2 linked regions of the Nordella sp. HKS 07 genome follow. The protein of the gene in region 1 interacts with the protein of each later gene in a pairwise test. Links are inferred from orthologs where the notes say so. Each region holds a gene or a part of one and is shown in the gene's direction. Other genes may lie near its edges.

Region 1 (7,872 bases):
GCTGGTCGAGGCCAGAACCAGTTTCATGAACTAGAGTCCTCTTTCTCATGACGCTCACGCATCAGGTTGATGATCGCGGCAGCGGTCTCCTCGATCGAGCGGCGGGTCACATCGATGATCGGCCAATTATGGCGGCTGCACAGTCTGCGCATATGTGACAGCTCCGCCGCGATCGCGCCATGATCGACATAGTCGGTCTCGCCCTGTTCATTCATCGCCAGCAGCCGGTGCTTGCGGATCTGGGCGATGCGTTCGGTACTGGCGATGAGACCCACGACGAGCGGTCTGGTGACCGTCTCGAGCTCTTTCGGGGGCGCGATATTGGGCACGATCGGGACATTCGCGGTTTTTATGCCGCGATTGGCGAGATAGATGCTGGTCGGCGTCTTGGAAGAGCGGCTGATGCCTGTCAAGATGACATCGGCCTGCTCGAGATCCTCAGCATGCTGACCATCGTCATGGAGCATGGTGAAGTTCAAGGCGTCTATGCGGCGAAAATATTCAGCGTTGAGAGCATGCTGGCCGCCGAGCTGAGGACGCGACTGGGCATTGAGATATTGGGCGAGGCTGGCGATCACCGGATCGAGGATCGAGATGCAGGGAATGGAGAGCTCGGCGCATCTTCTCTCGAGCTGGGTCCTGAGCTCGGTGTCGATCAGCGTGAAAAGGACCACTCCCGGCTGGCTTTCAATCTCCGTCAGCGCACGCGCGAGCTGTTTGGACGTGCGCACCAGGGCATAGATGTGCTCGACGGGTTGATAGTCGCCATAATAGGCCATGGCGGCGCGGGCCACCGTGTTGAGCGTTTCGCCCGTCGCATCCGAGATCAGATGCATGTGGAAAAATCTTGGCGAGGACACTGGGAAGGCCGGGGATCACTTGTGGATAAAGGGCGCCGGTTAAGGCCTTGGAAAGGTTTCTATCATTTTGTTGGTGGGGTAATCCACAATTTCCCCGGCAAGAATTCCCACCCGCTTATTCTGTGGACAATGGCGCGGCTGTTGACATCAGCCTGATGACCTGTGGACGATATCGCGTACTTAGAGCACAACTCTTTGAGAAACATGCGGTATTTTGCATCAGCCTGTTTCCCTCAGCAGCACTGGGAAAGTGTGATAACAGGTCCCGGTTGGCAAAGTCTGGACAAGGTCAGTATTCATGACTCTCGACCCCCAGCATCCTAATCAGACTCTCATCTATTCTATTCTATTGGTATGTACTCATGAATCATTCAGCGCTGCTCGACGTCTTGAAAGGAAGAAAGCCTTCGAGGCGTCCAGTCTGGTTCATGCGCCAGGCAGGCCGCTATTTGCCTGAGTATCGGGCAACGCGGGGCAAGGCGGGTTCGTTCCTCAAATTGTGTTACGCGCCCGATCTCGCGAAGGAAGTGACGCTGCAGCCATTGCGGCGCTTCGACGTCGACGCGGCGATCGTCTTCGCCGACATATTGGTCGTGCCGCAGGCGATGGGGCTGGGTCTTGCCTTTGCGGAAGGCGAAGGGCCGGTCGTCGAGAAGGTCAGCGGGTCCGACCGGGTGAATGCCTTGCGGCCGCTCGATGAAGCGGAGGAAGTACGTCTCGTCTGCGAGACGGTGAAAGCCGTCAAGGCGGAATTGCCACATGATATCGCATTGATCGGTTTCTGCGGCGCCCCGTGGACGGTGGCAAGCTACATGATCGGTGGCGGCGGAGAAGGCGGGCGGGAGGTGGCGCGCGCGGTTGCAGCGAGCCGGCCGGAGTGGTTCACCGTTCTGATGGAGCTGGTGATCGAGGCATCGGCGGCCTATCTCGTGCGTCAGATCGATGCAGGCGCCGATGTGGTGCAGATTTTCGATTCCTGGGCGGGAGACCTGCCGGGCTATCTGCAGGAGACACTGAGCGGGGAGCCGATCGCGGCCATCATAACAAAGGTCCGGGAGCAGAGGCCGGGCGTGCCGGTGATCGTTTTCGCCCGCGGCGCGGGAGCGGGCCATAAGCGGATCGGCGAAATGACCGGGGCTGAATGCTTAGGGGTGGAGACGTCGATGCGGCTCGATTGGGCGCGGGACAATCTATCGGCGGCCCATGCCATTCAGGGCAATCTCGATCCTCTGCTGGTGGAAGCGGGCGGCAAGGCTTTGGAGGAAGGCGTGGAGGAAGTGGCTCGTGTCCTGCCGATGGAGCGGCATATCTTCAATCTGGGGCACGGGATGCGGCCGGCGACGCCGCCAGAGCATGTCGATCGGGTGGTGAAAATCTTGCGCAAACGAGATGGATAGCTGGCTATGGCGTATCTATGGCTCAAGGCATTCCACATCATTGCGATGGTGGCCTGGATGGCGGGGTTGTTCTATCTGCCGCGGCTGATGGTCTATCATCGGCGCACCGCGGTGGGCGGGGAAACCTCTGAAATCTTCAAGACCATGGAGCGCCGACTGCTCAAGGCGATCATGTATCCGGCGATGGGTCTGACCTGGGTCTTTGGCCTGGCGCTGATCTGGGTGACGGATGCGGCGGCGAATCCGAGCCTGTGGCTATGGGTCAAGCTTCTGGGCGCTGTCGCGATGACGGCCTTTCATTTGTGGCTGGCAAAATTCGTCAAGGCGTTCGGCGAGGATGAGCGGCCGCGCGATGAGGGGTTCTTCCGGCTGATCAACGAGGTCCCGACGGTGCTCCTGATCGTCATCGTGATCATGGCGGTGGTAAAACCGCTCTGAAAATTAATAGTTTTCAAGGGGAGCGGATTTTGTTAAAGCTCTCGCGAAGCAGTGACCGGTTCAAGGTTCCCCCCTCAAAGGACCGGCAGGATTCTTCTCCAGAATCAGCTCCCTCCCTCGCCCGCCGGGCCCCTTGTTTAAGACCCGGTACCTCAACACCGATTTTTGGTCGATGCCGGCTTTTCCGGCGTCCACGATAACCCCCATGACAACCATTTCAGAACTCAAAGAAATAAAACTCCATTCCCTGAAGGAAAAAACACCCGCGGAGCTCCTGGTCATCGCCGAGGAGCTGCAGGTCGAGAACGCCAGCGCGCTGCGCAAGCAGGAGCTGATGTTCGCCATCCTCAAGAGCTTGGCGGCACGCGACGTCGAGATCATCGGCGAAGGCGTCGTCGAGGTGCTGCAGGACGGCTTCGGTTTCCTGCGCTCTCCCGACGCGAATTATCTTGCCGGTCCCGACGATATCTATGTGAGCCCGAGCCAGATCCGGCGCTTCACCTTGCGCACCGGCGATACGGTCGAGGGGCAGATCCGCAGCCCGAAGGACGGCGAACGCTATTTCGCGCTGCTCAAGGTCAACACGATCAATTTCGAGGATCCGGACAAGACCCGTCATAAAGTTCATTTCGACAACCTGACGCCGCTCTATCCGGACGAGCGGCTTGAAATGGAAATCCAGGATCCGACGAGGAAGGATTTCTCGGCCCGGGTGATCGATATCGTGTCGCCGATCGGCAAGGGCCAGCGCGGCCTGATCGTGGCGCCGCCGCGCACCGGCAAAACGGTGCTCCTGCAGAATATCGCGCAGTCGATCACCTCAAACCATCCGGAATGCTATCTGATCGTTCTCCTGATCGACGAGCGCCCGGAAGAAGTGACCGATATGCAGCGGTCCGTTAAGGGCGAAGTCATATCGTCGACCTTCGACGAACCGGCGTCGCGACATGTGCAGGTCGCCGAAATGGTGATCGAGAAAGCCAAGCGCCTGGTCGAGCATGGCCGCGACGTGGTCATCCTGCTCGATTCGATCACCCGGCTCGGGCGCGCCTATAACACCGTGGTGCCCTCATCCGGTAAGGTGCTGACCGGCGGTGTGGACGCCAATGCGTTGCAGCGGCCGAAGCGGTTCTTCGGCGCGGCGCGCAATATCGAGGAAGGCGGGTCGCTGACGATCATCGCCACAGCGCTGATCGATACCGGCAGCCGCATGGACGAAGTGATCTTCGAAGAGTTCAAAGGCACCGGCAACTCGGAAATCATCCTCGACCGCAAGGTGGCGGACAAGCGTGTCTTCCCGTCGATCGACATTCTGCGCTCCGGCACCCGCAAGGAAGAGTTGCTGGTCAAGCCGGACCTGCTGAAGAAGACCTATGTTCTGCGCCGCATCCTGAACCCGATGGGAACCGTGGATGCGATCGAGTTCCTGCTCGACAAGTTACGCCAGACCAAGACGAATGGCGACTTCTTCGACTCAATGAACGCGTAACAGCGCAAGCGCTTCATCGACCTGTTCAACTGTTTCAGCCGGGGCGGCACAGACCTGTCCCCGGCAGAGATAGGCGCGTGACTGGGATCCTGAGGATTTGTGCCGGGCGGGATGGGCCGCGGGCAAACTCTCCGGGTCAGCGATCCACTGTATGATAGCATTTGTGCCGGTCGCGGCGATCAGCCGCCGGAAACGCGGATCGCCGAAAGGATCGCCTTCCCTCCCGCTCATGACGATCTGCACCGGATCGGCAAGTACGGTGAAGGCGTCGATAAAGCTCGCATAACCGAAGGGATTGTTGATCGCCTCGGCGGCGAAAGCGCGGTGGATGGCGTGCGCCTTGTCGAGGTGGGCTGGATCGCCGGTCAGATGATGGAGAGCGGCGAGATTGCGCAGCATGACGGCGTTGGCATTGGGAGTTGCATCGTCATGGCCCTGAATGCCTCGATGAATGAGGCCCGCTTCGGCTGAGGCAAAGGCGAAGGCGCCTCGTTTGGCATCCCAATGATGATCGATCATGGCGGCGCAGAGCTTCTCGGCCAAGACGAGGTGATTGCCGCCCGGGGTAATGGCTATCAAGGCCAGGGCGGCCGTGATCATGTGGGCATAACCCTCAGCGGTTGCGTCATAGCGCAATCGCCCAGCGCGCCAGGAATGATGAAGGCGCTCCTCCTTCCAATGATGTGCGATGATGGCGGCGAAAGCATCCTGGGCGAGTTTCGCCCAATCCGGCCGCGCCAGCAGGAGAGCGGCGTCGGCGAGAGCCGAGATCATGAGGCCGTTCCAATCGGCGAGGACCTTGTCGTCATAGCCGGGCGGGATGCGCTTGGTGCGTGCGGCAAAGAGAATCTGGCGTGAGGCCGCGAGACGGCGCTCACTCTCTTCATCGAGAAGCGGGAGAGACTTCAGTCGATTGAGGATGGTGTGGCCTTCCCAATTGCCGGCAGGGGACACATCGTAGATCTTGGCGAAGAGCGGGAAGTCGGTTTCGGAAAGAAGGCCGGCGATTTCTGCTGCGGTCCAGACGTAGAATTTGCCCTCCTCGCCTTCCGAATCTGCGTCGTAGCTCGCGGCAAATGCGCCGATCGGGGTCGTCATCTCACGCTGGACGAAGCCGATGGTCTCCTCGATTCGGTGGTGGAACAAGTCGTTGCCGGTGCGGCTGGCGACGCGTGCCAGGAGGGAGACGAGCTGGGCGTTGTCATAGAGCATCTTCTCGAAATGCGGGACGAGCCAACGGGCGTCGACTGAATAGCGTGCGAAGCCGCCACCGAGGTGATCGTAGATGCCGCCCTGGCAGATATGGGTCAGGGTGGTGATAACCGCGTCGGCGAGGCGGTGATCGTGGTCGCGCTCGGCCATGGTCCAGAGAAATGCGAAAAGCGATGCCTGCGGGAATTTGGGGGCGCCCTTCAGGCCGCCATGCTCAGGGTCGATAGCGCGGAGAAAAATCTGGGCGGCGTCGCGGGTGATATCGAGGGTAAGCGTCGCCTCCGCCTGTGGTTGTGTCGACTCGCGGCTGAGGGCGGAGAGGATCGCGGTGGCGTTGGTGGCGACCTTGTCGCGCTCCTCGCGCCAGATGCGGTTTATCTCCTTCAGCACATAGCGGAAGCTCGGCCGGCCATAGAGGGACTCCTTAGGGAAGTAGGTGCCGCCCCAGAAAGGGTGACCGTCAGGGGTCAGGAACATGGTGAGCGGCCAGCCGCCCTGCTCGCCGAGCGAATGCAGCGCCTGCATATAGAGGCGGTCGACATCGGGCCGCTCTTCGCGATCGACCTTGATCGCGACGAAATGGGCGTTCATGAGATGGGCAGTCTCTTCGTCCTCGAAGCTCTCATGCGCCATGACATGGCACCAATGGCAGGCGGCATAGCCGACGGACAGGATGATGGGCTTGTCCTCGGTGCGCGCCTTGGCGAAGGCGGGGTCGCCCCAGGCCATCCAGTGGACCGGGTTGTCCTTGTGCTGGAGGAGGTAGGGGCTGGTTTCGTCTTTAAGAAGATTTGCGGATAATGCGGTCATAACGCCATGCTAGCCCGTTGAGGCCTCAAGGGAAACCTGGCGATGGAACACAGTATCGATTCGAATCCGAAATGAGTGAAAGTAGTACCATTTTCGCCCTTTCTTCCGGCAGCGGAATGGCCGGCATCGCGGTCATACGGCTCAGCGGAGCCGGGGCATTCGCGGCGGCGCGGAGTCTGGCCGGAGTCCTACCGGCGCCGCGGCAGGCGGCCAGGCGCGCCTTCCGGCATCCGCAGACAAAAGATATCCTGGACGACGGACTGCTGCTGGTCTTTCCGGGGCCGCACAGCTTTACCGGCGAGGACGTGGCGGAGTTCCATCTGCATGGCAGCCTGGCGGTGGTCCGCGCCGTGCTGGAGGCGCTGGGCGGCATGGCCGGCCTGCGCCTGGCGGAACCGGGCGAGTTCACTCGGCGTGCTTTCCGCAATGGCCGGATGGATCTGGTGGCGGCGGAGGGAATCGGGGACTTGATTCGGGCCCGAACCGAAAGGCAGCGCAAACAGGCGCTCCATCATGCGCTGGGTGGTGCATCGCAGGTCATCGAGACCTGGCGCCGGGATCTCATCGCCATATTGGGCCGTGTCGAGGCAGCGGTGGATTTCTCCGACGAGGCGGATGTGGCGCGGGCGACTGTCGCCGATGTCAGGCGACGCCTGGATGACCTTATCGGTCGGATGCGGTCGGCGCTGGCGGAAGCGGACCGGGCCCAGGCGCTGCGCGACGGGCTCAAGGTGGTGCTCGCCGGCCCGCCCAATGTCGGCAAATCCAGCCTGCTCAACCGCCTGGCCCAGCGCGAGGCGGCTATCGTTTCGGCCATACCGGGAACCACGCGCGATGTTATCGAGGTCGCGATGGAATTCTCCGGCGTGCCGGTGATCCTGACCGATACCGCCGGTCTCAGGGCCTCGACCGAGGACGAGATCGAGCGGATCGGCATGGACCGGACCGGCCGGGAACTCGCCGGCGCCGATATCATCGTGTGGATGAGCGTACCGGATAGCCCTTCAGGTCCACCGCCCGATCTCGATTCGGAGACGTTATGGATCGAGAACAAGACCGACCTCGCCGCCGGCATACCAAAGTCCCAGGCGCAATACCGGATCTCGGCCAAAACCGGCGCCGGTATGGCCGAGTTCTTCGCGGCACTGGAGGATCGGGTGCTGGGGATGGCCGCCCATGCCGATTCAGCCGTTCTGATTCGGAGCCGTCATAAGCAGATCTCTACGTCCTGCGTGGAGAACCTGCTGCGTGCTTCTGCTCAGTCGGCGGATCATCTGGAACTGATGGCTGAAGCGCTGCGCGCGGCGGCCTATGATATGGGCCGGCTGACTGGCAGGATCGATGTCGAGGATGTTCTGGATTCGATTTTTCGCGATTTCTGCATCGGGAAATGAATCGGTAACCATGTCCGGCAAGGAATCGGTAACTAAGTCACGGATGAGTCACGATACTTTTGCTTAACCTTGTTTCACGTGAAACCAGTGGATGAGTTTTGACGTTTGGGGCCGGATTAAGTATGAGCGGCGCATGAAAACACATTTCGATGTCATCATTGTCGGCGGCGGACATGCCGGCTGCGAGGCGGCCGCGGCCGCTGCCCGCCTCGGCGCCAGGACCGCGCTGGTGACGCATCGCTTTGCGACAATCGGCGAGATGTCGTGCAATC
Region 2 (7,679 bases), 3.9 Mb from region 1 along the record:
ATTTGTACGCATCGGTGACAGTAGATGTTACTTCCGGTCTAACATTTTTCGGGGGAGGAGATTGCGCCACCGCAGGCGGGGATACTCCGCACGCAAACTTTGCTGGGCCATTCTCGCCCTCGCACACCCCGGCATTCGATGGTGTCGCCGTCGATGGCGCAATTTGTAGCTGCCGGTGCAAAGCCGGAACGGCTTGCTGACGCACCGCCGCATAAAGGTCCGCCGACACTTAGGCGGCGCGCCTTTCCCCGATGCTGACGTTACCCTGACCACGCATCCTGATAGGAACCGTTTGTTGCAGCGCTCTAATAGTATGAATTTATTTGGCTAAATGGTGCCGGAAGAGGGGATTGAACCCCCGACCTTCGGTTTACAAAACCGCTGCTCTACCGCTGAGCTATTCCGGCGCCGCGCGACCCGCATATAGCTGGCCTGTTATCGCAGTGCAATCTCCTGATCGCCTGTCCGTCGCCTCAGGCCGCGGCTTTGGCCCGCTGCCGGCTGCCTTCGATATTGGGCAGGAACCAGGTCACGAGCCCGATGAGCGGCAGGAACGAACAGATCTTGAAGACATAGTTGATGCTGGTCATGTCGGCGATCTCGCCCAGAATGGCGGCGCCCAAGCCACCCATGCCGAAGGCCAGGCCGAAGAACAGGCCGGCGATCATGCCAGTCCGGCCAGGCACCAGCTCCTGCGCGAAGACGACGATGGCCGAAAAGGCCGACGACAGGATGAGCCCGATGATGATGGCAAGCACCAGCGTCCATTCGAGATTGGCGTAGGGCAGAGCGAGGGTGAACGGAACCGTGCCCAGGATCGAAAACCAGATCACATATTTCCGGCCGAAATAGTCGCCGAGCGGACCGCCGAGGAACGTGCCGGCGGCGACCGCGGCCAGAAACACGAAGAGATAGAGCTGCGAACTGTGGACCGACACGCCGAAGGTATCGATCAGATAGAAGGTCAGATAGTTGCCGAGGCTCGCCATGTAGACGAACTTCGAGAAGACCAGCGCCACCAGCACCGCAATGGCGAGCTTGATGCGCCCCGGCGAGAGATGCGCGATATGAGCGCGCTTCGTCGTGTTCGCGACGCGGGCGCGGCCATGAGTGGCGTACCAGCGCCCGACGAAGGTCAGAAGCCCCATGGCGACGATGCCCGCCGCCATGAACCAGGCGATGCTCTTCTGACCATTGGGCAGGATGATGAGGGCGGCAAGCAGGGGGCCGAGGGCCGAGCCGATATTGCCGCCGACCTGGAACAGCGACTGCGCAAAGCCGTGCCGGCCGCCCGAGGCGAGTCTCGCGACGCGCGATGATTCGGGGTGGAAGATCGCCGAGCCGATGCCGACGCAGCCGGCGGCGGCCAACAGCAGTGGATAGGAGTTGGCGGTGGCGATGAGACCGAGCCCCACCACCGTCATGCCCATGCCGACGGCCGCCGAATAGGGCTTCGGACGGCGATCGGTGTACATGCCGACAAGCGGCTGCAGCAGTGAGGCGGTGAGCTGGAAGGCGAGGGTGATGAAGCCGATCTGGCTGAAATCGAGCTGATAGGAATCCTTCAGGATCGGGTAGATCGAGGGCAGCAGCGACTGCATCATGTCGTTGAGCAGATGGCTGATGCTGAGCGCGGAGAGAACCGCAATGACCGTGTCGTCATGCGACGGCGCTTTGGTGGTCTCGGCAGTGGTCACGGCTCGGTTCCCGACTAGATCACGATGAGTTTGGATTGAATCAATCCAAACTCATAAACGTGATCGATTCTAACGTTTTAGCGCGGGATTGTTGCGAAAAACCGGTTTCCACTTTTTCGCATCCCGCGCTAATGGACGAGATTTCCTACCCGATCCCGCTGTTTCAGGCCCGCGCATTTTCGGAAGGCGAGCCACCCGAGCGATGCAGGGCATAAAGCGCGATCGCCGCCGCATTGGAGACGTTGAGGCTTTTGATCTCGCCCGGCATGTCGAGCCTTACCACCAGATCGCAGGTCTTGCGCGTCAACTGCCTGAGACCCTTGCCCTCGGCACCCAGCACCAGTGCCACGGGGCGCGATATCCGGGCGTCGCCGATATCCTCGGCCGCCTCGCTGTCGAGGCCGAGCAACAGGAAGCCATATTCCCTCAGTTCCTCCATGGCGCGGGCGAGATTGGTTACCTTGGCGAAGGGGACATGCTCATAGGCGCCCGAGGCCGATTTGAGCAGCACGCCCGAGGCTTCCGGGCTATGACGCGCGGTGGCGACGAGGGCCGTCGCTCCGAAGGCGGCGCAGTTCCTCATGATCGCTCCGACATTATGGGGGTCAGTCACCTGGTCGAGCAGGACGACGATTCCCTGGCGAGGGATCTGGTCGAGCCGGGGTTGACGTAAGGGCTCGCAGTCGAGGACCAGGCCCTGATGGACGGCGTCGGGGCCCAGCAGACGATCGAGCTCGCGGGGAAGGGCGGGTTCGACGGTGATTCTCGCCGTGGCGATCTCGTCCGTGAGTCGATCAGCGGCGTTCTTGGTCGCCAGAAGCTTGATAAATTTGCGTTTTGGGTTCTTCAGCGCCTCCGCTACGGTATGCACGCCGTAAAGGCGCTCAATTTCGTCGTTATGGGGCCGGTGCTTCTGGTGATCGGACATGGCCGCCCTTATATAGAAAGTCCTTTGCGGCTCAATCCCAGCGCGCCTTGTAGAAGCAGGACTTTTTGCGGTTGACACATTCCCGTGCGGCGCGCATAAAGCCGCCACTCAAGGGCCCGGGCAATCCCCGGGCTCCTTGGCGTTTGGCTCAAGCTCATACGGCGATTCGGGGGAATGTCCCGAGCGGCAAAGGGGGCGGACTGTAAATCCGCTGGCTTCGCCTTCGTAGGTTCGAGTCCTACTTCCCCCACCATCGCCATCGGGGGAGGGTCAAGCGCCGAGACTGAGGCCGAGCTTTGAGGAGTACGAGTTCCCGGGCGGGTGTAGCTCAATGGTAGAGCAACAGCCTTCCAAGCTGATGACGGGGGTTCGATTCCCCTCACCCGCTCCAACTTAAGATGTCCGAGCCTAGAACAGGGTTGTAGAAATGGCCAAAGAGAAATTCAACCGAGACAAGCCGCATTGCAATATTGGGACGATCGGCCATGTCGATCATGGCAAGACGTCTTTGACGGCGGCGATTACGAAGGTTTTGGCCGAGACCGGTGGGGCGACCTTCACGGCGTATGACCAGATCGACAAGGCGCCGGAAGAGAAGGCTCGCGGCATCACGATCTCGACGGCTCACGTCGAATATCAGACGAAGAACCGGCACTACGCCCATGTCGACTGCCCGGGCCACGCCGACTATGTGAAGAACATGATCACCGGTGCCGCCCAGATGGACGGCGCCATTCTGGTCGTGTCGGCCGCCGACGGTCCGATGCCGCAAACGCGCGAGCATATCCTGCTGGCCCGCCAGGTCGGCGTTCCGGCACTGGTCGTGTTCATGAACAAGGTGGATATGGTCGACGATCCGGAGCTTCTGGAGCTGGTCGAGATGGAGATCCGCGATCTACTCAATTCGTATCAGTTCCCGGGCGATGAGATTCCGATCGTCAAGGGTTCGGCTCTGATGGCGCTCGAAGGCAAGAGCCCGGAGCTCGGCCATGATGCGGTCCTGAAGCTGATGGAAGCGGTCGACAGCTACATTCCGCAGCCGGAGCGTCCGAAGGACCAGCCGTTCCTGATGCCGATCGAAGACGTGTTCTCGATCTCGGGCCGCGGCACGGTTGTGACGGGTCGTATCGAGCGTGGCGTCGTGAAGGTCGGCGAGGAAGTCGAGATCATCGGTCTGCGTCCGACGACGAAGACGACGGTTACCGGCGTCGAGATGTTCCGCAAGCTGCTCGATCAGGGCGAGGCTGGCGACAACGTGGGTGCGCTGCTGCGCGGTATCGACCGCACGGGTGTGGAGCGCGGTCAGGTTCTGGCGAAGCCGGGTTCGATCACGCCGCACAAGAAGTTCAAGGCCGAGGCTTACATTCTGACGAAGGAGGAGGGTGGCCGTCATACGCCGTTCTTCACCAACTATCGTCCGCAGTTCTACTTCCGCACGACGGACGTTACCGGCGTCGTGACATTGCCCGAGGGCACCGAGATGGTGATGCCTGGCGACAATGTGACGGTGGACGTGGAGCTGATCACGCCGATCGCGATGGAAGAGAAGCTGCGCTTCGCCATCCGTGAAGGCGGCCGCACCGTCGGCGCCGGCGTCGTCGCCAAGATCATCGAGTAACGGAGGCACATAGGGGTGTAGCTCAGTTGGTAGAGCGGCGGTCTCCAAAACCGCAGGCCGGGGGTTCGAGACCCTCCGCCCCTGCCACCCTCTAGAAAGAGACAAATGGCCAAGACAAACCCACTCGAGTTTCTCCAGGAAGTCCGCCAGGAAGCCAAGAAGATCACTTGGCCGAGCCGGCGCGAGACGATGATCACGACCGTCATGGTCCTGATCATGGTGGTGTTGGCGTCTGTCTTCTTCCTGGTCGTCGACGCCATCCTGAAATGGGGTGTCGAAAAGATGCTTTTCGGGATGTGAACGGATGACGAAACGCTGGTACATCGTTCACGCCTATTCGAACTTCGAGAAGAAGGTCGCCGACTCGATCAAGGAGCAGGCGACGCAGAAGGGCCTGGGCGACCTGTTCGAGGCGGTCATGGTACCGACCGAGGAAGTCGTCGAGATCCGCCGCGGCCGCAAGTTCAAGAGCGAGCGCCGCTTCTTCCCGGGCTATGTGCTGGTCAAGATGGACCTCACCGATCAGGCCTATCACCTGATCAAGAATACGCCCAAGGTGACGGGCTTCCTGGGATCGGACAACAAGCCGATCCCGATCACCGATGCCGAGGCCGCGCGTATCCTGAACCAGGTTCAGGAAGGCATCGAGCGGCCGAAGACATCGATCAGATTCGAGGTCGGCGAGCAGGTTCGCGTCGCCGATGGTCCGTTCGCTTCCTTCAACGGACTCGTCGAGGAAGTGGACGAACAGAGGGAACGCCTCAAAGTGGCAGTTTCCATTTTCGGCCGGCCGACGCCGGTCGAGCTCGAATACGGACAGGTCGAGAAGATCCGCTGATCGGATCGCCTGCCTGCGAGCATAATGCACCAAGACGCTCGCGTCTTGGTGATGACATTATGCTCCATATGAGAACGATCACGTTCATGACTTTTGACGGGGACCGTCAAAAGTCATCGTGATCTCCGGTGGGAGGCATTGCGCCGGACCACTAACCTCAGCTGCCGTCTTCGGACGGCGAGGGAAAGCAAATGGCTAAGAAAGTAGTCGGTTACGTTAAATTGCAAGTGCCGGCGGGACAGGCCAATCCGTCTCCGCCGATCGGTCCCGCGCTCGGTCAGCGCGGTCTTAACATCATGGAATTCTGCAAGGCCTTCAATGCGGCCTCGCAGGGCATGGAGCCGGGCTCGCCGGTGCCGGTGGTCATCACCGCCTATCAGGACAAGTCGTTCACCTTCGAGATGAAGGCGCCGCCGGCGTCCTATTTCCTCAAGAAGGCGGCCAAGATCAATGCCGGTTCGAAGGATCCGGGCAAGGGCGCGCCGATCGGCAAGGTCACGATGGCCCAGTGCCGCGAGATCGCCGAAAAGAAGATAAAGGGCATGAACGCGCGCGACCTTGAAGCCGCCACGCGTGAAATTGCCGGTTCCGCCCGCTCGATGGGCATCGAAGTGGTGGGGGACTGATATGGCCAAGATTGCCAAGCGCATTAAGAAGAACGCCGAAGGCCTGAGCCGCGAGAAGTTCTACGGCCTCGGCGAGGCGGTGAAGCTCATCAAGTCGCGCGCCACGGCCAAGTTTGACGAGACCATCGAGGTGGCGATGAATCTCGGCGTCGATCCGCGTCATGCCGACCAGATGGTCCGCGGCGTGTGCAACCTGCCGAACGGCTCGGGCCGTACGGTTCGCGTTGCTGTCTTCGCCAAGGGTGCCAAGGCTGAGGAAGCGAAGAAGGCGGGAGCCGATATCGTCGGTGCCGAGGATCTCTTCGAGATCGTCAACAAGGGCACGATCGACTTCGACCGCTGCGTCGCGACACCCGACATGATGGGCCTCGTCGGCCGTCTGGGTAAGGTGCTGGGCCCGCGTGGCATGATGCCGAACCCGAAGGTCGGCACGGTGACCATGGACGTCACGGCCGCCGTCAAGGCGGCCAAGGGCGGCGCCGTCGAGTTCCGTGTCGAGAAGGCGGGCATCATCCAGGCCGGCGTCGGCAAAGCGAGCTTCTCGGAAGAGCAGATCACCGGCAATATCAAGGCGTTTGTCGACGCCGTGATCAAGGCCAAGCCGCAGGGCGCCAAGGGCACCTTCGTCAAAAAAGTGTCTATTTCTTCGACTATGGGCCCCGGCCTGAAGCTCGACATTGCGAGCCTTACGGCTACCGCCTAACAAGTTTCTGGCTGAAAAGAGAAATTTTTTCAGTCAGTTAGCAGGAGATCTAAAAGTTTCCTGCGAACCTGTCCGAGATTGCTGGCGTGGGGCTTCGCTCCGCTTAAACATGAAAGCCCGCATGAGATAGGTCAAAGAGATCGTGTTCCCCTTCGGGAACAGTGATCGGTTTGAACCTTCAATGCCTCCGTCACCCAGCCACGGGATGCGCGGAGGGGACAGGCACATGAGCGCCGCTCGAGCCTCATCTGCCTCGCGCAGTCGGGTTCCGGCGGCTGGTGCATCGGCGCCTTCATCCTCGGAGAGGGCGCCAACTTAGGAGAGAGCAAGTGGAGAGAGCTGAGAAGAAAGAGCTCGTCACAGCGCTCAACAGGGTGTTCCAAGACACCACTGTTGTCGTTGTGGCCCACAATAAGGGCCTCACTGTCAATCAGGTCAACGACCTGCGCGGCAGGATGGCCCAGGCGGGCGCGACCATCAAGGTCGCGAAGAACCGTCTCGCTAAGCTTGCTCTGGATGGCACACCCGCAGCCGGTATCAAGGACCTGTTCACAGGTCCGACCATGGTGGCTTACGCCGCCGATCCGGTCGCAGCGCCCAAGGTCGCGGCTGAATTCGCCAAGGGGAATGAGAAATTCGTCATTCTCGGCGGCGCGCTCGGCACGACCATCATGGACGCCGCCGCGGTCAAGGCCCTCGCGGAACTGCCCTCGCTCGACCAGCTCAGGGCAAAGCTCATCGGCATGATCCAGACGCCGGCCACCCGCATCGCGGGCGTGGTCCAAGCGCCTGCCGGTCAGCTGGCGCGGGTGCTGAATGCCTATGCCACCAAAGACCAAGCTGCCTGACGGCTCGCTTTAGTAAAACCTGGTTCAAACTGATTGAAAGAGAGAATGTAAAATGGCTGATCTGTCCAAGATCGTTGATGATCTGTCCGCTTTGACGGTCCTCGAGGCCGCCGAGCTTTCGAAGCTTCTGGAAGAGAAGTGGGGCGTTTCCGCCGCCGCTCCGGTGGCCGTCGCCGCCGCTGCGGGTGGCGCTGCCGCCGCTCCGGTCGAAGAGAAGACCGAATTCACGGTCGTACTCGCCAAGGCCGGCGACAAGAAGATCGAAGTCATCAAGGAAGTCCGCGCGATGACCGGCCTGGGCCTCAAGGAAGCCAAGGACTTGGTCGAAGGCGCTCCGAAGGCCGTGAAGGAAGGCGTCAACAAGAAGGACGCCGAAGAGATGAAGAAGAAGCTCGAAGCCGTGGGGGCTTCCGTCGAGCTC

What was found.
Region 2: the proteins of rho (region 1) and nusG interact in binary tests that used the Escherichia coli proteins (3 or more experiments, as listed by UniProt). The link is inferred for Nordella sp. HKS 07 from one-to-one orthologs.

Annotation. Positions count from the first base shown.
Region 1 is NZ_CP049258.1:2,356,245-2,364,116, reverse strand. Bases 2,133-5,042 are described here. They hold rho (transcription termination factor Rho), read left to right. Parts: upstream 2,133-2,900; coding sequence 2,901-4,184; downstream 4,185-5,042. Other genes in these bases: G5V57_RS10990 (thioredoxin domain-containing protein), read right to left, coding at 4,170-5,042; hemJ (protoporphyrinogen oxidase HemJ), read left to right, coding at 2,264-2,695; hemE (uroporphyrinogen decarboxylase), read left to right, coding at 2,133-2,257. Also shown: G5V57_RS11015 (nucleoside triphosphate pyrophosphatase), read right to left, coding at 1-27; G5V57_RS11010 (pyruvate, water dikinase regulatory protein), read right to left, coding at 24-836; more of hemE, read left to right, coding at 1,223-2,132; more of G5V57_RS10990, read right to left, coding at 5,043-6,206; tRNA uridine-5-carboxymethylaminomethyl(34) synthesis GTPase MnmE, read left to right, coding at 6,278-7,600; tRNA uridine-5-carboxymethylaminomethyl(34) synthesis enzyme MnmG, read left to right, coding at 7,734-7,872. UniProt on the Escherichia coli protein: Facilitates transcription termination by a mechanism that involves Rho binding to the nascent RNA, activation of Rho's RNA-dependent ATPase activity, and release of the mRNA from the DNA template.
Region 2 is NZ_CP049258.1:6,259,387-6,267,065, reverse strand. What follows is about bases 3,598-6,314. They hold nusG (transcription termination/antitermination protein NusG), read left to right. Parts: upstream 3,598-4,547; coding sequence 4,548-5,081; downstream 5,082-6,314. Other genes in these bases: rplA (50S ribosomal protein L1), read left to right, coding at 5,709-6,314; rplK (50S ribosomal protein L11), read left to right, coding at 5,273-5,707; secE (preprotein translocase subunit SecE), read left to right, coding at 4,349-4,543; tuf (elongation factor Tu), read left to right, coding at 3,598-4,243. Outside these bases: G5V57_RS29635 (MFS transporter), read right to left, coding at 474-1,697; 23S rRNA (guanosine(2251)-2'-O)-methyltransferase RlmB, read right to left, coding at 1,861-2,625; more of tuf, read left to right, coding at 3,053-3,597; more of rplA, read left to right, coding at 6,315-6,410; rplJ (50S ribosomal protein L10), read left to right, coding at 6,740-7,258; rplL (50S ribosomal protein L7/L12), read left to right, coding at 7,311-7,679. UniProt on the Escherichia coli protein: Part of the processive rRNA transcription and antitermination complex (rrnTAC). The complex forms an RNA-chaperone ring around the RNA exit tunnel of RNA polymerase (RNAP).